DNA from 3 places in the Bradyrhizobium sp. AUGA SZCCT0431 genome. Region 2 is predicted to be linked to each of the others. Evidence: predicted binding sites of a transcription regulator. Region 2 holds the regulator's gene; each other region holds the start of a gene.
What was found. The regulator LexA, encoded in region 2, represses DNA repair genes until DNA is damaged. The targets are predictions, from matches to a motif close to TGTTCNNNNTGTGTTCNG.
Positions count from the first base shown of each region.

Region 1: the regulator LexA is predicted to act here: its motif matches at 3,570-3,587, upstream of JQ567_RS15530 (ribonuclease T2 family protein).
Region 3: the regulator LexA is predicted to act here: its motif matches at 5,608-5,625, upstream of JQ567_RS12345 (helicase-related protein).

Region 1 covers NZ_JAFCLR010000014.1:29,383-36,700, forward strand. Annotated here, with positions in the region: gene JQ567_RS15510 (outer membrane protein) at 1-246, shown strand, start outside; gene JQ567_RS15515 (class I SAM-dependent methyltransferase) at 356-1,195, shown strand; gene JQ567_RS15520 (cold-shock protein) at 1,280-1,495, opposite strand; gene JQ567_RS15525 (23S rRNA (adenine(2030)-N(6))-methyltransferase RlmJ) at 1,822-2,682, opposite strand; gene JQ567_RS15530 (ribonuclease T2 family protein) at 2,827-3,510, opposite strand; gene JQ567_RS15535 (hypothetical protein) at 3,666-4,124, opposite strand; gene JQ567_RS15540 (hypothetical protein) at 4,290-4,580, shown strand; gene JQ567_RS15545 (DUF3617 family protein) at 4,620-5,165, shown strand; gene JQ567_RS15550 (ATP-binding protein) at 5,277-6,662, opposite strand; gene JQ567_RS15555 (response regulator) at 6,664-7,318, opposite strand, start outside.
Region 2 covers NZ_JAFCLR010000002.1:158,212-165,529, reverse strand. Annotated here, with positions in the region: gene JQ567_RS02530 (ComEC/Rec2 family competence protein) at 1-1,891, shown strand, start outside; gene JQ567_RS02525 (hypothetical protein) at 1,934-2,350, opposite strand; gene JQ567_RS02520 (hypothetical protein) at 2,490-2,729, opposite strand; gene lexA (transcriptional repressor LexA) at 3,003-3,710, opposite strand; gene glp (gephyrin-like molybdotransferase Glp) at 3,951-5,162, opposite strand; gene JQ567_RS02505 (YadA-like family protein) at 5,458-7,318, shown strand, end outside.
Region 3 covers NZ_JAFCLR010000010.1:199,282-206,599, reverse strand. Annotated here, with positions in the region: gene JQ567_RS12360 (CarD family transcriptional regulator) at 1-492, opposite strand, end outside; gene fdxA (ferredoxin FdxA) at 933-1,271, opposite strand; gene JQ567_RS12350 (RNA-binding S4 domain-containing protein) at 1,419-1,688, opposite strand; gene JQ567_RS12345 (helicase-related protein) at 1,788-5,381, opposite strand; gene JQ567_RS12340 (DUF3108 domain-containing protein) at 5,971-6,783, opposite strand; gene rpmB (50S ribosomal protein L28) at 7,179-7,318, shown strand, end outside.

The sequences.
Region 1 (7,318 bases), on a different contig from region 2:
ATGTTCTACGGCACCGGCGGTCTTGCCTTCGGCGAACTGCGCGCCACCACGTTCGGCCTGTCGGAATCCCACACCACGGCGGGCTGGACCGCGGGCGTTGGTGCTGAAATGGGCTTTGCTCCGAACTGGAGCGCCAAGGTCGAATATCTCTATGTCGACCTCTCCAACACCAATTTTGTCATCACCGGAGCCTCGAACGGCTACAGCTTCGGGCTGATCCGCGCCGGCGTGAATTACCGCTTCTGAGATCAAGAAAACGCAAAGAAACCATCTGTTGCAGCCTCCCGGCGGCGCCAAGCCGCCGGGATTTTTTTGTCTCGTGGACACTGCGCGGCGGTACGCCTAAAATTCTTCGATGCAGCCGGGGCAGCCAAGTCTGACCGCGTTGGGCGCCGCCCGCTTGCGCGCGGCGCATCAGGTGCTGGATAACGCATCGATCCTCAGGGATCCGCTGGCGTTACGCATTCTCGGCGACGATATCCAGGTCTCGCTCGACCATGCCCGGGCCCACACGTCCGGGCCGCGGTTGCGCTGGTTCATCGCCGCGCGCTCGCGCATCTCGGAAGAAGCGCTGACGGAAGCGGTGAGTAATGGTGCGACGCAGCTCGTGGTGCTCGGCGCAGGGCTCGATACGCTCGCCTACCGGACACCGCTCGCGGCTGGCCTGCGAATTTTCGAGGTCGATTTTCCTGCCACGCAAGCACGCAAGCGCGACATGCTGGCCGCCGCGACAATCGCCGTGCCGGACACGCTGAGCTATGTCGGGATGGATTTCGAACGGCAGACATTGGCCGAAGCGCTGGACGCCGCAGGCTTTGTCGCCGCCAAACGCAGCTTCTTCAGCTGGCTCGGCGTGGTGCCTTATCTGACCGAGACGGCGGTGTTCTCGACGCTCGGCTATATCGCGCAGCTCGAAGGCGGTGCTGAAGTGGTGTTCGACTATGTCAATCCCGCAAGCTCGGTCGCACCGGCCGGCCGCGCCGCGCATCAAGCGCTTGCCGAGCGGGTGGCCGCGGCTGGCGAAAGCCTTCAGAGCTATTTCGATACCGCATCGCTTTGCGCCCGCATGAGCGCGACCGGCTTTCGGCATGTCGATGATGTCGGTCCTGACAGGATCGCAGCGCGTTTCTTCCCCGAGAGCGAACGCAACGCACCGGCGCGCGGCGGCCACATCATGCACGCCTCCACGTTCTGAGCCGCGGGCCTCGCGCTCAGCGGGATTTGGTGCAGGCAAAACTTCAGTCCGCTTTCACCGGCAAGCTTCGGCTCTCGCGTCAGCTTACGATGAAATCACCAGGTTGACCGCCTTGGGGCCTTTGCCCTTCTTGTCCGGTTCGACCTCGAATGTAATGCGCTGTCCTTCAGTCAAATCCTTCAATCCGGCCCGCTCGACGGCAGTGATGTGAACGAACACGTCGCGACCGCCGTCATCGGGCTTGATGAAGCCGTAGCCACGTTCTCCATTAAAGAACTTGACTGTACCAGTCATGGCCATCGGGAAAACTCCTCCCCGTATTGCTCCGCCGCTACGCGCAATTCGCGTATCGGCCGACCGGACATTCGCTGCCGGAAGCTTGGCCACCTGAACCGATCGGGTCACGCACCGATCAGTCTGGATTTTTTTAGGCCTTGATCACTCCGCCGCAACCATTCGCGGAAGCGGAACGTAAAGCCAGTCATAACGGCCGAGCATAATACGGTTCCGCGCAAATTGACTATGGCTCAATCGGCACTTTTCAGCCCAATGCACCGCCTTGAAGGCTTACCTCGAAAGGTTTGCGTTCAGGGCTTGCGTTCAGGGCTTGCGTTCAAGGCGAGCCTTCAAGGTTTGGGCGTCTCAAGCCTGAACCGGCCGGCGCCGCCCTGGCCGAGCGGTTTTTCCAATTCGGGTAAAATGGTCTTCAGCTCGCCCGCCAGTGTCCACGGCGGGTTGACGATCAGAAGCCCGGTGGAGGTGAGGGGACCGCCGGCCTGCTGCGGTGCGACGCTGAATTCGAGCCGCAGACATTTCCCGGCCGGCTTGCCGGTCTCAGCCACAGCGGCGACGTGCCGCGCCAGGCCGTCGGTGATGCGCCGGCTCTTGACCGGATACCACAGCAGATAGCTGCCGGTCGGCCACTTCGCATAGGCCTCCGCAAAGCCGTCGGCGAGCTTTTCGAACTCGTCCTTTTGCTCGAACGAAGGGTCGATCAGCACCAGGCCGCGCCGCTCGTTCGGCGGCACGAAGGCCGGCAACGCCGTCCAGCCGTCGAGATCGACTACCCGGGCCTGGGTGTCGCGGCGCAGCGCATCGATCAATTGCTTGTGGGCTTTCGGCTCGATCTCGCATGCCGTGAGGCGGTCCTGCGGCCGCAGCAGCGCGCGCGCGATCAAGGGCGATCCGGGATAGGCTTTCAGCTCGGCTTGCGCGTTGAAGGCCCTGACGATGTCGAGATAGGGCGCCACCAGCGGCAACGCATTTTCCGAGAACCGCGCCTGCATCACCCGTGCGATGCCGGTCAGCCATTCGCCGCTGCGGCGGGCCTCATCGCCGGACAGGTCGTAGCGCCCGGCGCCGGCATGGGTGTCGATGACGCGAAAGGCGGCAGGCTTTTCCTGCAGATAGGTCAGCATCCGCACCAGCACGATGTGCTTGATGACATCGGCAAAGCCGCCGGCATGAAAGGCGTGTCGGTAGTTCATGATGAGAAATTCAAGAGCCGTTGGAGAAGACGTCTACATCTTCTACGCGTCATGGCCGGGCTTGTCCCGGCCATCCACGTCTTTGAACACCAGACGAAGGAAGACGTGGATGCCCGGGTCAAGCCCGGGCATGACGACTGAGGATCAACTCCCCCGCACCGGCGGCATCACGACCTCGTCGCGGCGGCAGGCGCGGCGGTCGATTTCCTCGCAGGAGCGGAATTGCAGGTCCTTGCTCATGCAGACCCTGACTTCGCTGAGCCGCCGGCTGCTGCAGACGACCGAAATCGCCGAGCTGCTCAGGCCGGGATTGACCTTGATGAAGGCTGCCTCGAGCGCCTCGGGGGCGATCGTCTTCGATTCCGACAATTGCAGGAATTCCTCGGGGATCTTCACCGCGGCGCGGGCTTTGCGGATGTTCTCGAAATAGGCCCGCGCGCCAAGGCCGGAACAGGTGCCGTGCTTGTCCCATTCGTTGAAGATCAGCCCGGGCGCCGGCATCAGGTCCAGCATCGACGACATGACGTTGCGGTCGAGACGGGGCGACGGCCGCTGGCAATATTCGGGAAACCCGCGCTCATATTGCGGCCACAGGCCGTGGACCACGAAGGAAAACGGGCGCTCGCACTGGATCTGCGCAGAACGGCCGCTATTGCCGCGTTCGGAGGCCGCCTCGCAGAAGGAGGGCGACCACGACAGGGCCAGCACGTAGAAATCGAACTCGCCAGGGGCGTTCTGCCGGCGGTCCTGCGCGGCGGCGTGGCCCGCGGTGACCAAGACAAGTGCCAGCGAAATCAGCAGCCGCGAAACAATGACCGATGGAAACATCAAACGCTCCCTTACTCGCAAAGCATGACGTACTCGATTACCCGAGCCTAGCAGGGAACCGGAACATTTCAAGAACAAAAATGGCGTTAGGCGCGAATCGGGTGGCGCCGGCCACCGCGATCGAAAAACCCAGGCAGGGAGGCTAGCGCAGGAAGCTAGGGCCGCGCGGCCTTGCAGCCGGGATTATAGGCCCAGTTGCGGTCCAGCCCGGTGACACACCATTCGACACCCTGGCCGAAGCCGGCAAAGCCGCCATCCTCGACGATCGAATAGTGCACGTTGCGCACCTTGCCGTCGCTCAGCATCACGTCGCCGGTGCAATAGCGGCGCGGAATGTTGTCGGATTGCCAGGGCCGGAAGGTGGTTTCGTGGATTCGGCCATAGGCGGTGATGGTCAGGGGCGAATTCCAGAAGGTGCTTTCCTTCTCGCGGAACTGCGAAATGATGGTCGGCAGTGCCGATTCGCACGGCGCAACGCGCCCGTCATAGCGGGGACCGGACAGCCAGAAGTTCAATTCCAGCGGATTGGCGGCCTCTGCCGACTGGCCGAACGCCAGGACGGCGAGCGCCGCAGCCAGGCCGAAGGTTTTCAACGATGTGAAGAGGGTGCGCATGGGAATTCCGCCGGTCATCCAACCGTCAGGACCGTGCCGTGAAGCCCGGGCGAGGTCAAGTGCAGCGCGGCAACACCTTGCAGACAAGTCGGGGTTCGGCCGTAACCCATTCTTTTCACGGCCGCCGGCGCACTCTATGGTGACCTCAGCGAAATGGAGTCGGCGATGCAAAGAATTGGGGCCGCGTGCCTGGTTGCGATGTGCGGGATGCTGGCGGCTGCGCCGGCGCAGGCCGATTGGGTACCGCCGTTCAAGGGCAACGATACCGGCGGTATCATCGCCTATTCGCTGGCGCGACAGGCGGATGCGCGCCAGCTCGCGGTCGATCACTGCGCCGGTTACGGCAAGGTGGTGAAATTCCTCGCGGTGCAGCCCTATGACGGCGGATACGTCTCCTTCGCCTGCCGCTGGGTGCCCTATGGGGCCAACGCCCGGCCGCTGCGCACACTCTACTGAGCCGGACCTGAACGCCTGATCCACCAGGGGAGCGCGAGCATGGCGCGACAGCTTCATTCATTGTGTCTGGCGCTTGGCCTGCTCGCGCTGTGGCCTGCGAGCCAGGCCAGCGCCGTCGAGCTGCCGGTGCGCAAGGCCGGCCTGTGGGAAATGAAGGTGGTGCAGACCGGCTCGCCGGTGCCCGAGATGACGATGCAGCAGTGCACCGACGCCACCACCGACAAGGACATGAGCACCTCGTTCTCGCCGATGACCAAGGACGTCTGCTCGAAAAACGATATCCAGAAGACCGCGACCGGCTATGTCACCGACTCCGTCTGCGGTTTCGGCGGCATGTCGGTCAAGTCGCATGCGGAAATCACCGGCGATTTCAACTCCGCCTACACCGTGAAGTCGACCTCGAACAACACCGGCGGTCCGGCCGGCGTGCCGCGCGATTCCACCGCCACGATCGAAGCGAAGTGGCTCGGCGCCTGCAAGGCCGATCAAAAGCCCGGCGACATCATCTTGCCCGGCGGCATGAAGATAAATCTCAAGGACATGGAAAAGCTGAAGGGCCTGCTGCCGAAGCAGCCGGGGAAGTAGTCCGCGGTAACTTGTAGCCCGGATGAAGCGAAGCGAAATCCGGGGGGCTGGTCGCAAGCGGCGAAACCGTCCCGGATTGCGCTGCGCTCCATCCGGGCTACAGGGCTCTTTTTACACCGGCACCCTGACCGCCGCGCGCAACCCACCCATCGGACTGTCGCCGAGCGTGATGTCGCCGCCATGCGAGCGGGCGATGTCGCGGGCGATCGCAAGGCCGAGGCCGGTGCCGCCTTCGTCCTGGTTGCGGGCGTCGTCGAGCCGCAGGAACGGCTTGAACACTTCCTCGCGCATGTTGGCCGGAATGCCCGGTCCATCGTCGTCAATCGTGACCGTCAGATAGCGGTGGTCGCGATGGCCGGTGATCGAAATCGTATTGGCGTGACGCGCGGCGTTGGAGACGAGGTTGGCAAGGCAGCGCTTGAACGAGGCCGGTTTGACGGTCACCACCGGCAGGCCGTGGAACGCCACCGTGGCGGTATGGCCGTGGCGCTCGGCATCGCTGCGCAATTCCTCCAGCGCCATCGACATGTCGGTCGGCTGCGCGACCTCGCCGCTGTCGCCGCGGGCAAAGGCGAGATAGGCCTCGAGCATGCCGGACATCTCGTCGACGTCCTTGCGCATGCCGTCGACCTCGGGGCTGTCGCCGATCAGCGCGAGTTCGAGCTTGAAGCGGGTCAGGATGGTGCGCAGATCGTGGCTGACGCCGGCGAGCATCGCGGTGCGTTGCTCGATCGAGCGCTCGATGCGCGCTTTCATCTCCAGGAACGCCTGCGCCGCGCGCCGCACTTCCCGCGCGCCGCGGGGACGGAAGTTCGGCGCCTCGCGGCCCTTGCCGAAACTTTCGGCGGCGTCGGCGAGCCGCAGGATCGGCCGGATCTGGTTGCGCAGGAACAGCACCGCGACGATCAACAGGATCGAGGACGTTCCCAGCATCCAGAAGATGAAGATCTCAGAATTGGAGGCATAGGCCGCACTTCTTTGGGCGAAGATCCGCATGACAGCGTCATCGAGCTGAATGCGGATTTCAACGAGGTTGGATTTGCCGACGGTATCGATCCAGAACGGCCGGCCGATCTGGCGGCCAATCTGAACCGAGAGTGTCTGGTCGAGCAGCGAGAAGAACGGTTTCGGCCCGGGCGGCGGCATGTCGCCGACGGGGAGAAAATCGACCACCAATTGCAGCCGCTGGCCGATACGGCGCAACTGCGCGCGTTCCTTGTCCTGCGGATAACCCTTGTAGACGTCGATCAGGCTCGCAATGTCCTGCACGACCGCGGCCGACAGGCGCCGCGTCACCGTGTTCCAGTGCCGCTCCATGAACACGAACGCGACCACGGTCTGCAGCACCACCATCGGCACGATCATGATCAACAGCGCGCGGGCGTAGAGGCCGGTCGGCATCCAGCCCTTGAAGGCGTTGCCCATCCAGCCATTGACCTTGGAGACCCGGCCGGCGGCGGTACGGATCAGCGTGAGGCCGGTGTCGAGCGTGCTCATCTCAGGGCGACGCCACCAGGCGATAGCCGATGCCGCGCACCGCCTGCAGGAACAACGGATTGGCCGGATCTTTTTCGATCTTGCGGCGCAGCCGGTTGATCTGCACGTCGACGGCGCGCTCGTTGACGGTGCCGCCGCCGGTCAGCGCTGCGCGCGGCACGGTTTCGCCCGGGCTTAAGCTCAGGATACGCAGCATCTCGCGTTCGCGGTCCGTCAGGTGGATGATCTCCTCGCCCTCGCGCAGCTCGCCGCGTTCGAGATGATAGACGTAGGGCCCGAACGCGATCTGCTCCAGCGCTTCCACTGCTGGCGTTGCGGTGCGCTTGAGGATGTTGCCGATCCGCAAGACCAGTTCGCGCGGCTCGAACGGCTTGGCCACATAATCGTCGGCGCCGATCTGCAGGCCTTCGATGCGGGCTTCCGCCTCATGGCGCGCCGTCAGCATGATGATCGGCACCGAGGAGGAGGTGCGGATGAAGCGGGCGAGATCGAAACCGGTTTCGCCGGGCATCATGACGTCGAGGATCAGGAGGTCGAAATGCAGGCCGAGCAGCTTGGCGCGGGCGTCGGTGGCGCTCGCCGCGGTCGTGACGCGATAGCCCTCGCCGGACAGGAAGCGCGACAGCAAGTCGCGGATACGGCGGTCGTCATCGACC
Region 2 (7,318 bases):
GCTGACCGGATTCGTCGAGACCCGCGACATCCGCGAGCGCACCGACCGTTTTGTGCTGCGCGTCGTGACCATGGAGAGCGCGCGCGGATCGACCAAACTCGAGCGCGTGCGGCTTTCGGTCAAGAAGGGTACCGCGCCCGCGGTCGGCAGCTTTGTCGAATTGAAAGCGCGGCTGTTGCCGCCGCTGACACCGTTGCGGCCGGGCAGTTACGATTTCGGCCGCGACATGTTCTTCTCCGGCATCGGCGCCTCCGGCTTCGTGATGGGCGCGATCAAGACCGCGGAAGCGCCTGATGGAGGCGGCTGGAAGCTGCGCTATTCGGCGTTCATGCAAGGCATGCGGGACGCGATCGATGCGCGGATCCGGACCACGCTGGAAGGCGACAAGCGCGCGATCGCGACCGCGCTTCTGACCGGCCGGCGCGACGCTATCTCCGAGCCCGTCAACGAGGCGATGTTCATCTCCGGCCTCGGCCACGTGCTGTCAATCTCCGGCTATCACATGGCGGTGGTCGCGGGCGTCGTGTTTTTTGCGGTACGGGCGCTGCTGGCGCTGTTCCCAACGCTCACGGTTGGTTTTGCGATCAAGAAATGGTCGGCGGTGGCGGCGCTGGCCGCGTCGGCATTTTATCTGTTGCTGTCGGGAGCTGAAGTCGCGACCCAGCGTTCGTTCTTCATGACGGCGGTGGTGCTGATCGCGGTCATGGTAGACCGCCGCGCCATCACGTTTCGAACGCTCGCGGTTGCGGCGCTCATTGTCTTGACCATTGCACCGGAGGCGCTGGTGCATCCGAGCTTCCAGATGTCGTTTGCGGCGACCCTCGGGCTGGTGGCGCTGGTGCAGCTCGGCATGCCGCGCCTGTTCGCGCAGCCGGATCATTCCGCGACCGCGCAGGTGGCGCTGTGGGGCGGCCGCGAGATCTCGATGCTGCTGCTGGCCTCATTGGTGGCGGGCCTCGCCACCACGCCTTACGCGGCGTTTCATTTCCACCGGGTGACGCCCTACGGCGTGCTCGCCAATCTGGCCGCGATGCCGGTGGTCTCGGCGCTGGTGATGCCGGCGGGCCTGCTCGGCCTGGTTGCGATGCCCTTTGGTTTTGACGGCGTGTTCTGGGCCATCATGGGCGTCGGCATCGACTGGATGATTGTTGTCACGCAATGGGTCGCGGCCTTGCCGGGCGCGGTCGGTCGTGTGCCGGCGTTCGGCATCGGCCCGTTGATTGCGGCGAGTATCGGCATCATCCTGCTCGGCCTGTTGCGAACGCCGCTGCGCTATGCCGGCGCGGCCGTGGTGCTGGTGGCGGCAGTGTGGGCGGCGAGGGTGCCGCAGCCGGACATCCTGATCTCCGCCGACGGGCGCAATGTCGGTGTCCGCGGCCAGGACGGCAAACTGCATTTGATGCGCGCGGCCAAGGGGACTTCGACGGGGGCTGCGAGGGATGGCTTCCTCGTCAAAGAATGGCTGGCGGCGGATGCCGACGCGCGAAAGCCTGCCGATGCCTCGCTCACCGAGGGCGTCTCATGCGACGAGAGCGGCTGCGTGACGCAAGGCGCCGGTGGCGGGTTCGTGGCATTGGCGCTGCGGCCGGAAGCGCTGGCGGATGATTGTGAGCGCGCGGCGCTGGTGGTGACCGCAAGGCAGGCGCCTGCGGCGTGCGGCGCTTCTGTGATCGATGCGGAGCGTCTGCGGCGGCAGGGCGCCATGGTGCTGCGGCGAAGCGGCAGCGGATTTACCATCGATGCCGTCAAGCCGCGGGGCGTCGATCGCCCATGGTCGCCAGCGACCGCGGGCGAGGGTGACGCGGAGACAACCATCCTCGCGCCACGCCGCAACGCGCCGCGTGCTGTCGATGCGACCCCGTCGGAAGCGGATCTGCAGGCCGAGGAATAAGGATTCACGTTCCCCGGCGGGTCGCGACCGGCGGCGCGGAATTCAACCGGTGGAAAGCGGTGTCGCCGTGTCCGCCTTCGTTGTTGTGCGCTCGGGAATCGGATGCACCACCGGCAATTGCAGCACCGTGACGCGCTGACCCTCGCAAAGCTGCGTCACCAGCACATGGCTCCCATCGGGAAATTCGATCGCGTCGTGGTGACGTTCCCTGATGTGCGGATCAATGGTGTTGAACTTGCCGACGCGGAAACCGATCGTCCGCGTCCAGATCCAGCGATTGTCGTATTTGACGTCTTGCGCGAAGGCCAGTTCGGTCCCGGGCAGCATGCAGACCGCGACTGCGGGGTCGCGTTCGCTGGCAAAGCCGCGGGTCGAGGTGCCGCGGAAGGTGGTCGATATCAGTGTCTCGCCGACCTCAGCGGGACGCGTCGCCATCGCGTGCAAACTATAGTCACACATCGGATCGCTCCCTCGTAAGAGATAGAGACCCGTGCCTCCCTCGAGGCGCTGGCCTCTATCAGAGTGGACTTGAGCAAAGTCTATTCCTGTTCTGGACATTTGTGCGACCGAAAGGCCGGCGTGCCCGATCACAAACGCGCTACGGCGGCTGCGGATCTTCGGGCATCGGCGGCAGCGGCAGTTCGAAGGCGCCGAGATGGAATTGCTCCCTTCCGTCGTCGGCAATCCCGGGCAGCGCGACCAGCGTGAACGCAGCTTCCGGATATTGCTGCCAGATCGCAAGATCTTCCGCCGTCACCGTCAGCCAGCCGAACCGGAGCATGTAGCGGCCCGGCTCGGTCACGAGTCCCGCCCTCTGCCAGGTGATCTTGGTGATCATATTGCTGACCACGTCTCGCCCCCCGGTTTTTGCGTCTTCGAGTCGAAGAAAACGCGTCAAACCACCATCCTCGCACGCACAGTTTTTGCCGCATTCTGGGCAATTGTGGGACGCGTGGCCCCATCGTTCTCCGTCAGGGCCGGGTACAGCCGTCCGAGGGACGGCGTCGCTTCCGCTCGCCTATGCCCGGCCATCCACGCGAAGGCGGCATGGCCGGCATGACGACTTCGGATAAGGAGTGACGCCACTGACGCCCGCGGAAGCGGGCCGCCCTCAGTACTTCCGGTACAGCCCGATCAGCTTGCCCTGAATCCGGACCCGGTTCGGCGGCAGGATGCGGACTTCATAGGAAGTGTTGGCGGGCTCCAGCGCGATCGAAGCGCCGCGGCGGCGGAAGCGTTTCAGGGTGGCTTCCTCCTCGTCGATCAGCGCCACGACGATATCGCCGGTGTCGGCGGTCTCGTTGCGCTGGATCAGCGCCATGTCGCCGTCGAGAATGCCGGCGTCCACCATGGAATCGCCGCGTACTTCGAGCGCGTAATGTTCGCCGGAGCCGAGCATGTCAGGCGGTACGCTGATGGTGTGGCTGCGGGTCTGCAGCGCCTCGATCGGCGTACCGGCGGCGATCCGGCCCATCACGGGAACGGCGACCGGACGGTTGCCGTCGTCCTCGGCGGGCGCGCTGGCGGCGCGGACCTTGCCGAGCGTGCCTTCGATGACGCTGGGGGTGAAGCCGCGGCGGCCGTTGCCGTTACCGGCTCCCGCAAGTTCGGGCAGCTTGATGACTTCGATGGCGCGGGCGCGGTTGGGCAGGCGGCGGATGAACCCGCGCTCTTCCAGGGCGGTGATGAGGCGGTGGATGCCGGACTTGGAGCGGAGGTCGAGCGCATCCTTCATTTCGTCGAAGGAGGGCGGCACGCCGGCTTCCTTGAGCCGTTCGTTGATGAAACGCAGAAGTTCATACTGTTTGCGCGTAAGCATCTCGAGCAATCCCCCGGTTGGCGCGTCGTAATTCGTGGTCGTTCAGTTTCGCGGTTCTTCAGTTTCGCGGTTCTCAGTTGCGAGTGCGGTCTCAAATTCGGAAGTCCAAAACTCCCGTTTGTAGACACCAGATCTCGAAACAAATCATGAACGGACACTATATGTTCGATACATGTTCCGCAACCACTTAATTTCAGGTGAACGCGCGCCGACTTCGCCCGAACAGGCCGTCGCCATGCGTCATTCCGGCAGGCGCAGGAACTCGCATGGCGCGCCTTTCGGCAGCGCCGGCGCAAACGGCGGACGTATCAAAAGCGCCCGTGCCGCAGCGAGATTTCCAAGCAGCGACGAATCCTGGTGGCTCACCGGCACCGCGATCAACGCACCGTCTTCGCGCGGCTCGAGCCGTGCGCGCAAATAGTCTTCGCGCTGGTCGTTGGCGGGAAGATCGCGGCCGAGCAGGGCGGTCTCACGCACGTGATGGATGGTTTTTCGGCCCGACAGCGCGCGAATCAGCGGCACCAGAAACAGGAAGCCGCAGACATAGGACGAGACCGGATTGCCGGGCAGGCCGATCACCCGCATCGCCCCGAGGCGCCCGTGCATCATCGGCTTGCCCGGCCGCATCGCGATGCGCCAGAACGCCATGGCGACGCCCTCGGCCTCCAGCGAGCGCTTGACGAGGTCGTGGTCGCCGACCGAGGCTCCGCCCATCGTAATCAGGATGTCGGCGCCCGATGCGCGGGCGCAGCGGATGCCCTCCGTGGTCGCCTCGACCGTGTCGGCGGCGATGCCGAAATCGACGGTCTCGGCGCCCTCGGCCCGCGCCAGCGCGCGCAGCGCGTAGCCGTTGGAGTAGACGATCTGACCGGGGCCCGGGATCGAGCCCGGCATCACGAGCTCGTCGCCGGTGGCGAGCACCGCCACTTTGGGGCGGCGATGCACGGCGAGTTCCGGATAGTTCATGCCGGCGGCGAGCGACAGATCGCGTTCGGTGAGGCGGCTTCCCCTGGTGAGCAGCACATCGCCCTCGCGGAAATCGGCGCCGGCGGCGCGGATATGCCGTCCCGGTTTGGCGGTTTCCGTGATCGTGATGTAGTCGCCGCTGGCGGCCGTGTCTTCCTGGATGATGACGGCGTCGGCGCCATCAGGGATCACCCCGCCGGTGAAAATCCTGACCGCTTCGCCCGGGGCCACCTTGCGTTCGAACGGGCGGCCCGCCGCGACCTCGCCGATCACCTTCAGCCGCGCGGAGAGATCGGCGGCGTCTGCCGATCGCACCGCATAGCCGTCCATCGCCGACATTGCCTGCGGCGGTTGCGTGCGGAGTGCGGCAAGGTCGCGCGCGAGCACGCGATGCCAGGCGGTGTCGAGTGCGACCATTTCCTCGGGCAAGGGATCGGCGCCCGCAAGGATCGCGGCCAGCGCATCAACAACCGGCATCAGGGCCACGGCAGTTTCTCCTCGATCGCGATCCAATCTGGATTCGGCCTGGGGAGCGATCGTGGGCGCTTTCATAACGGAGAGCGGTGGCGGAGGCAAAAGCGCGCCATCTTGTTGCTGAACGGCAACATCGTTCCGCAATCGCTCATGACATCAGGCGGATACCGCCGTGGACCGCGCCAGCGATTTGTTCACGTCTGCGATTCGGTTAGGGTTCCCTCGGATTGGGGTGTGGGCAGGCAAAGTTTTGGTCAGCCACGGGCTGGCTTGCACGAGCCGGTTTCGCGCGAATGCGGAGCGGACGATGACGGCGGCGATAGCGACGGCAACGGTTTCGGTATCCCCGCGCGGTGTGTTTTTTCCATCCGACCGCCGGGCGAGCCTGCTGGCGAGCAGCATGCTCTGCGGCGGGACCATGCGCAGCCTCGCGGCGGCAGCCGGGATGATGACTGTGCTCGGCGTCTCCCCGGCGTTCGCGCAATGCTACTCCACCGCGACAGGGCTGGCGGGAGACTGCACGGCCGCCGTTCCGACCGGCGCCGCCGCCACGGCCATCGGCTTCGGTGCCAACGCGAACGGAATCTTCGCGACCGCGTACGGGAACGGCGCGACCGCGAACGGCATCGCTGCGACCGCGACGGGTTCGAACAGCAACGCCACCGGCGATCACGCGACGGCGACCGGGCAGGACAGCGTCGCGAACGGCGGCGGGGCTACCGTAACCGGTCAGAACGCCAATGCCACCGGCAACTTTGCAACTGCAACCGGTCAGAACAGCCGTGCGATTGGCAATTTGGCAACGGCCACCGGTAACGGCGGATTCGCGAACGGCGATTTCGCTGCCGCCACAGGTGCGTTCAGCGCTGCGAATGGCACCAACGCGACCGCAACGGGCACGCAAAGCAGCGCCAGTGGGGACTTCGCGACGGCGACCGGCAGCAACGCCATCGCGAACGGCGCGCAGTCGACGGCGACCGGGTACAACAGCCAGGCGAACGGCGGTCAAGCCACGGCAACGGGCATGGCCAGTCAGGCCAATGGCGGTCAAGCCACTGCGACCGGCACCGGCAGTGTTGCGAACGGCGCTGCCGCGACCGCGACCGGCATGGGCAGCTTTGCCAACGGCGATCAGGCCTCCGCGACGGGCGTAAGCAGCCATGCCAACGGCCTGCAAACGACCGCGACCGGCTACGCCAGCACCGCGAACGGCGCCCAGGCAACCGCGACCGGGGTGTTCAGCGCCGCCAACGGTAACTTCGCGACGGCAACGGGCACCGGCGCCACCGCCACCGGCGACTTCGCCACCGCGACCGGCGGCTCCAGCACCGCGACCGGGGCCTTTGCCACCACCGCCGGGGCCTTTAGTTCGGCAATTGGCGCGGGCGCGACCGCGACCGGCACGAGCGCTTTCGCCAACGGCACCAACGCGACCGCGACCGGTCAAAGCAGCCGGGCAAACGGCGTCAGCGCGACCGCAACCGGGCAGGGCAGCATTGCCAACGGCGCCACCGCGAGCGCCTTCGGTCAAGGCAGCAACGCCACCGGTGCTTCGACCACCGCGATCGGCCAGGCCAGCCTCGCCAGCGCAACCGGAGCTACCGCGGTGGGCGCCAGTGCGCGCGCAACCGCGACCGGCGCGGTCGCCGTCGGCAACAATGCCGCCGCTACCGGCACCAACGCCATCGCGATCGGCAATGGCGCGGTTGCGACCGGTTCGGTCGCGGTCGGTGCGTTGGCCTCCGCCGCCAACGGCGGCGCGGCGTTCGGTGACGGCGCGGTCGCAACGGGAACGAATTCGACCGCGCTCGGCCCGAACAGCCAGGCGCTCGCGGCCAACTCGGTTGCGATCGGCAACGGCGCATCCACCAGCGTCGCCAACCAGGTCTCGATCGGCACCACCTCGAACACCTACCGGATGTCCGGCATCACGTCGGCGGCCAGCCTTGCGGCGCAAACCGGCCCGATCTCGTACGTGACGACGGACGCCGCCGGCCATCTGGCCGTGTCGAGCTTCAACGCACCGGATATTTCCGGTCTGCAGAACAATGTTGCAGCACTGCAGGGCAACGTCGCGGTCCTGCAGGGCGACGTCGCGACCCTGCAGACGCAGATGAGGCAGGCGTTCGAGGGCACCGCGGTCGCGATCGCGATGGGAGGCTCTGCGC
Region 3 (7,318 bases), on a different contig from region 2:
CGAATTGATCTTTGCTTCGTATTCCTGCGCCCGGCGCGACCACATCGTGCGTTTGACGCGCGCGCGGCCTTTGAGCGTCTCAAGGGCCTTCTTGACCAGCGCCGGATCGGACAGCTTGCGCATGCCGACATTGGCGACCTTGGCGGTCGGCACCCGCAGCGTCATCTTGTCCTTCATGAAATTGATCACGAACAGCTCAAGCTTGGCGCCTGCGATCTCCTGCTCCTCGATCGCCAGGATCTGGCCGACACCGTGAGCGGGATAGACCACGAATTCATTGGCCTTGAAGCCCTGACGCTGGGTCACGACCTTCTTCGGCTCCTCCACGCGCGGGGCGGCAGCCTTCGGGGCCGCCACGGCGGCCTTCGGAGCCACAACAGCGGCCTTGGGCGCAGCAACGGCAGCTTTGGGGGCAGTCTTGGCGGTGACCTTCGAGGCAGTGGCCTTCGAAGCCGTCGCTTTCGCGGCAGTTTTTGCAGTCTTATCTGGCATTGAGCTTCTTTTGTTTTTCGAGGACTTTGTGGCCACAGCCTTCTTGGCTTCCTTTACAGATGCCTTGGCACGGCCTTTGGTTGCGCTGCGGCTGGCCGCGGCGGCTTTTTTCGAAGTCTTTGAAACACTCTTTTTACGCGTTTTCTGTGACACAGCCTGCGCGCGGAACTGCCACGCCCCTGTTCGATGTTTTTTACGGGACCACCGGGGAAGCCAAAGTTACGCAAGGCCGGATCCGGCTTGTAATGTGCCCAATATAGCACATTTTCCGCAAAAATCAATGATTTACGCCCTGTTTCGGACCTTCTCAGGGACCTTTCGGTCATAAGTCCGTCAACAAGGTTAAATCGGCAGGCTGTGTATGGGTCTGGTGGCTCCGAATTAGGTTCAAATTAGGTCCGGAGCGGTCTCAACTGGTCTGGAAGGGGCGATCCGGCGAATCAGTCCCCGCTACCGGGTTCCTTGGAAAAATATTTCTCGAACTTGCCTTCCACACCCTCGAATTCTTTCGCGTCGGGCGGCTGGTCCTTCTTCTGGGTGATGTTGGGCCAGGCCTTGGCGTACTCGGTGTTGACCTCGAGCCACTTCTCCAGGCCCGGCTCGGTGTCCGGCTTGATGGCGTCGGCGGGACATTCGGGTTCGCAGACGCCGCAGTCGATGCACTCGTCGGGATGGATGACCAGCATGTTCTCGCCCTCGTAGAAGCAGTCCACGGGGCAGACCTCAACGCAGTCGGTATATTTGCATTTGATGCAGGCATCAGTGACGACGTAAGTCATCCAGGGCTCCGAAATGGTCAACTTTTTCCGGGGTTTGCGTAGCGCATGAACTGCGCAGCCGCAAGGGAAGAGCAAGGCAACAACAAGCAGGCCGCAGCGCCGGAGAGCTTGGGTCTTCAAGTGCCCGACGGGCTCGTCTGCAGATAGTCATTCCCTGCGGTTCTGCAAATCCTCGTAAGTTACGCGCGCGGCCGCGGCATCGCCCCGCCGCTCGGAAAATGCCGCGACTTTCAGCACCCGCACCGAATTGTCGAGCCCGATGGTGACGACGTCGCCGAGCTTCACCGCATGTCCCGGAGCTTTTTCGCGCACGCCGTTGATACGGACGTGGCCGGCCTCGACCAATGCGGCAGCACTTGTGCGGGCCTTCACCACCCGCGCATGCCACAGCCATTTATCGAGACGCTGTCGCTCCAATCAACCTGCTCTAACGTAGCGTTTTCAAGCGAAGCCTGTCCCGCACTTGATGCGGGATGGGTACCGGTTCGCGTAAAGAAAACGCGTCAAAAAATAAAATCAGCGATCCTTGTTGCCGGCGAGCTGTTCCTTCAGCGCCGCCAGTTTTGCGAATGGCGAATTGGGATCGATCGGCCGGTCGCGCTCGCGCGGGGCGGCGCTGGTGGCGTATTGCCGATGCGACGGACCACTGTCGCGTTTGTCGCGGCCGCCCTTGTCACGCCCACCGAAATCGCGGCCGCCTTTGTCGCGCCCGCCGCCCTTGTTGCGGTCACCCTTGTTGCGATCGCCGCCGAATTTCTCCGGACGACCGCCGCCACCGCCCTTGTTGTCGCGGCGGTTGTCATTGTCGCGGCCCTTGCCTTCAAAGCGCTCGCGCGGCGGACGGTTGTCGGCGCGAGCCTCCTGCGGCGCGCCCTCGGCCGGCGGCGTGGCGTTGGCGTCAGCGGGCGCGCCCTCGCGCGGCTTGCGGAACTCGTTATGACGGCGGCCGCGGCGATGACGCTGCTCGCGTCCGGGCGCTGCAGCCTCGCCGCCTTCACCGGCGGCAGCCGCCGCGGGCGCAGCACCGTCGGCGCTCCTGTTCTGCTGATGGCCGTGACGACGCTGGCGGTTGCGGTCGTGGTGCGGACGGCGTTCTTCCGAACGGCCACCGGGCCGCCAGACTTCCACCATTTCGGGCACGACAGGCGCATCGGGCTTGGCTTCGGCGGTGGCTTCTGTTGGTGCAGCGTCCGCCGGGACGGCGTCGGTGGCGACAGCTTCTGTTGTTGCTTCAGTAGCAACCGCGTCGGGCGCCGCAGCCGCCTCGACAGCGGCAGTCACGTCAGCCGCGGTGGGCACCTCAGGTGCGCTCAGCACCTCGGCTTCCACCGCTGGGGTTTCCACAGCCTCGCCTTCGACCACCTCCGGCGCGGCTTCAACGGCAGGCTCTTCGGCCGGTGTCAGCGCCAGCGTGACCTCGGGCAGCAAGGCGGCCGATGGCGCGGGATCGCCGGAGACCGGCTGGGCCACCGTCTCGTCAGCAGCTTCGACTGGCGCTTCAACCGACGCTTTAGTCGCAGCTTCCGCCGGCGCGTCTGCCACGGCTTCGGTCGGCGCGGCCGCATCGGTCACAGCATCCGTGCCTTCAACCGGCGCGGCTTGCACCACCACCGGCTCAGTCGCAGCCACCGGCTTCGGCGGCAGCGGCGGGCGGCGGTCCATGCGATAGCCGAGCGCGCGCAGGATCGAGGCGAAATCTTCGCCGGCCGATCCCGTCAGCGAGGTCATCGCCTGCGTCACCACAAAGCTGCGGCCGTCGAACGCGCCGGCGGGTTTTTCGCCCGGCGAACTTTCACGCCAGGCCAGCGCGGGGCGGATCAGATCGGCAAGACGCTCCAGAATATCGACGCGCACCGCGCGCTCGCCGCACTGGCGGTAGCCGAGCACGCGATAGGCATCGCGCGCGAGCGCCTTGTCGACCGCGAACGAGGTGCGGCCGCTTGACGCCAGATGCTGCGCGCCCGACAACGCCGACATATCGACATTGTCCTGCTTCTCGGCCCACAGCAGCGAGGCGAGAGAGCGCGCCGCAGGCTTCAATAGGCCCGGGAAATAGATGTGATAGGCGCCGAACCGCACGCCGTATTTGCGCAGCGTCGCGCGCGAGGGCTGGTCGAGATCCTTCATCTCGGCGGTGATCTTGGAACGCTCGAGCACACCGAGCGCCTCGATCAACTGAAACGCGATGCCGCGCGCAATGCCGGTGATGTCCTCGGCCTTCGCAAGCCCGAACAGCGGACCGAGCAGCTTTTCGATATGCGTCTTGAGCCACAGATCGAGCCGCGTCTGCACGGCTTCGCGCGCCGCGCCATTGAGGCGATCGTCGGAAATGATGCGCAGGCGCGGATGCAGCGCGTCGTCGGCGGCGACGAGCTTTGCCACCGCATCGCCGGTCCAGCGGATGGTGCCGTCGGAGGTCAGCACGAACGCATCGTCGGGCGCTGCCGCAAGCTTTTCGGCGCGCGTGTCGATCTCGCCGGCCAGCACCTGCTGTGCTGCCGCCTGCAACGCCTTGGCGTCGCTTCCGGCCTCCGCCGCATCTGGTGCGAAGGTGAATCCGTCGAGGCGGCCGATCACATGGCCTTCAACGATCACTTCGCCGGTCTTGCCGATTTCCGTATTCAAAACACTGTTCTCCCGCAGGCGGCGCATCAATACACTGGTACGGCGGTCAACGAAACGCTCCGTTAGCCGTTCATGCAGCGCATCGGACAATTTATTTTCGACCTCGCGCGTGATCCCCTGCCAGTGATCGGGGTCACCCAGCCAGTCCGGCCGGTTGGCGACGAAGGTCCAGGTGCGGATTTGCGCGATCCGGCCCGACAGCGTGTCGATATCGCCGGTGACGCGGTCGGCCTGGTCGACCTGGGCCGCGAACCATTCGTCGGGAATCCGGCCCTTTTTCATCAGGAAACCGTACAGCGTGGTCACGAGTTCGGCATGGGCGGCGGGCGCCAGGCGCCGGTAATCCGGGATCTGGCAGGCGTCCCACAGCCGTTCCACGGCGGCCGCCCCGTGGGCCATCTCCCGCACATCGCCGTCGCGTGCCGCATGATCGAGCACGCGCAAATCCTCGGCGATCGGCGCACGGGTCAGCACTTCATGCTGCGGCGAGAGCGCCAGCGAGACCTGCAAACTGCCGAGCGAGGCGAAATCCAGCTTGGAATTGCGCCATTGCAGCATTTTGACGCTGTCGAACGTGTGGTTCTGCAGCGCGTTCACCAGTTCCGGCTCGAACGGCGCGCAGCGGCCCGTGGTGCCGAAGGTGCCGTTGCGCGTGGCGCGGCCGGCGCGGCCTGCAATCTGTGCGAACTCGGAAGGGTTCAGGCGGCGGAACTGGTAGCCGTCGTATTTGCGGTCCGAGGCGAACGCGACGTGATCGACGTCGAGGTTCAGGCCCATGCCGACGGCATCGGTGGCGACGAGATAATCGACGTCGCCGTTCTGGAACATCTCGACCTGCGCATTGCGTGTGCGTGGGCTGAGCGAGCCCAGCACCACGGCCGCACCGCCATGCTGGCGGCGGATCAACTCCGCAATGGCGTAGACTTCATCGGCCGAGAACGCGACGATCGCAGTGCGCCGCGGCTGACGCGTGATCTTGCGGTCGCCGGCGAATTCAAGCTGCGACAATCTGGGACGCGTGACGATCGACGCGCCCGGCAAGAGCCGCTCGATAATGGGCCGCATCGTCGCAGCGCCCAGCAGCAGCGTCTCGTCGCGGCCGCGGCGGTGCAGGATGCGATCGGTGAAGACGTGCCCGCGTTCGAGATCGGCGGCGATCTGGATTTCATCGACCGCGAGGAACGACACGTCGATGTCGCGCGGCATCGCTTCCACGGTCGACACCCAGTAGCGCGGGTTCTTCGGCTTGATCTTCTCCTCGCCGGTGATCAGCGCGACGGCTTCCGTGCCCGCGCGCGCGGCGATCTTGTTGTAGACCTCGCGCGCGAGCAGCCGCAGCGGCAGGCCGATGATCCCGGACGAATGCCCCAGCATCCGCTCGATCGCCAGATGCGTCTTGCCGGTGTTGGTCGGCCCCAGCACCGCGGTAACGCCGGCGCCGGGAGCCCGTTCATGTCCAAACGTGGACGAGTAGGAGAAAGCCATAATTTGCAGGTGTTTCTTTTATTTCCAGTCGCCTGTCGTCATTGCCTGCAACAAACGTAAGGCGTTTGTGCAAGGGAGCAAAGCGACGAAGCAATCCATACTTTCTTCGTTGCCCGATGGATTGCTTCGCTGCGCTCGCAATGACGGGGCAGGAACCTTCGGTTTGGCGCCATTAGCGCCCTTTGTGTGTCAGTTTGCGACGGTGATGCGGTCGCGGCTTAAGCTCTGGAACGAGTCTAGAACGAATCGCGCCCGAATCGCTGACTCTTACTGAAACTGGCTTCGTTCACCGCAACATCCAGCGTTAGCGCTCATGATGCGGCACTAGATCAAGTTTGCCTGATGTCCACAAGGCAGGGTTTTCGGGTGAATTTCCTTAAAATTGAGAGGGCTCGGAGTCGAATCAGAAAGGGTGAAGAGTCAATGGGATTCCTTGGGTCTCGAAGCGGTGGCCTCTTCCCTTCTCCCCTTGTGGGAGAAGGTGGCGCGAAGCGCCGGATGAGGGGTCTGCATCCGCGGATAGAGACCCCTCATCCGCCTTCGCTTCGCGAAGGCACCTTCTCCCACAAGGGGAGAAGGGAAGAGATCCCTACTGCGTCTTCGCCACCCGGGGCGGCGCGGCTGTGGTGACAAAACTCGTGGCTTCCAGCATCGCGGGCCCGAACGGGGTCGGGATGGTCATGCGGAATGGAACCAGGATCCGGGTGCCCGCGATCGGCACGAAGGCGATCTCGATGTTGCGCTGGGCGGCGAGGTGCTTGATCACCGGCCGATCGGGGATATAGCCCGCGATCGGCGTGAAATAGACCGAGCAGACCACGGCCGGCCCATGATAGCCGCGCTCGGCCTTCACATTTTCCATGCGCTTGTAATCGAGCTTGAGGTCATAGCGCAGACGGCCGTCGAAAATGCCGGTGCCGGTGCGGCAGGCCTCCGGTGACAGCGGATCGCCGGTGCCGGGCACGCGGATCATCGCGCCCGTCATCGGATCGAGCACGTTTTTGCGATGCGCTTCGGTCACGACGATGCGGTCCGGATCAACCGGCGGTTCCGGATCGATGGAAAAATCCTTCACTCCCCCGTTCGCGATCACGAGACGGACGGTCTCGGATTTCTTCGAACTCGTGGTGGTCGCGGTATAGGCGTTGGCGACCAGCGCGCCACCCACGACGCGGCCCTGGGAGGCGCCGGAACCCTTGCCGCCCGAAAACGCCTGCAGCAGGCCGGTGGAACCGCCCTGCGCGGAGGCGGAAAACGCATCATCGCCGATTTCGATGGTCCAGGTGCCCTTGCCGACGGGAATGCCCGCCAGCGACGCCTCGTAATGGGCATCGAGCCGGCCCTGCGCGGACGCTTCCAGCGGCGCCAGCCACAGCAGGGCGCCGGCCGCAAGACTGCCCATCAGGCCGAAACGATGCGAAATGGCACGTGTGGTCACGTAACTGACGGTCCTGCTGGCGCGAGCGCTTGTTTATGTAGTCAGAAATATCCGGCAATCAACGCGTGGCTGGTCCCTCGCGGTGGCTCAATCCGCGGGGAACAGAGATGTCGGCGGGGATTGCGCCCTTTATATGGTCCTAACGTCTTGATATCCTTAAACCCTTGTAATGGCTTCCAAACCGGCAATGCCGCCTTCTTAGGGATGCGCAAAATCTCAAGCGAAACCCCGCAAAACCTTGACGCCTGGGGCCTCTCGCCCTATACGTCCGCGGTTCCTGGAAATGGACATGATTTTGGACCCCCGCGCGGCGCCATGATGCGCTGCCAGGTTGCGGGGATGGAAGAGGATTTTGTGCGATGTCTCGGCGCTGCGAACTGACGGCCAAGGGCCCGCTGGTGGGTAACAAGGTGAGCCACTCGAACATCAAGACCAAGCGGCGCTTCCTGCCGAACCTGGTCAACGTCACCTTCATCTCGGACGCGCTCGGCCGCAACGT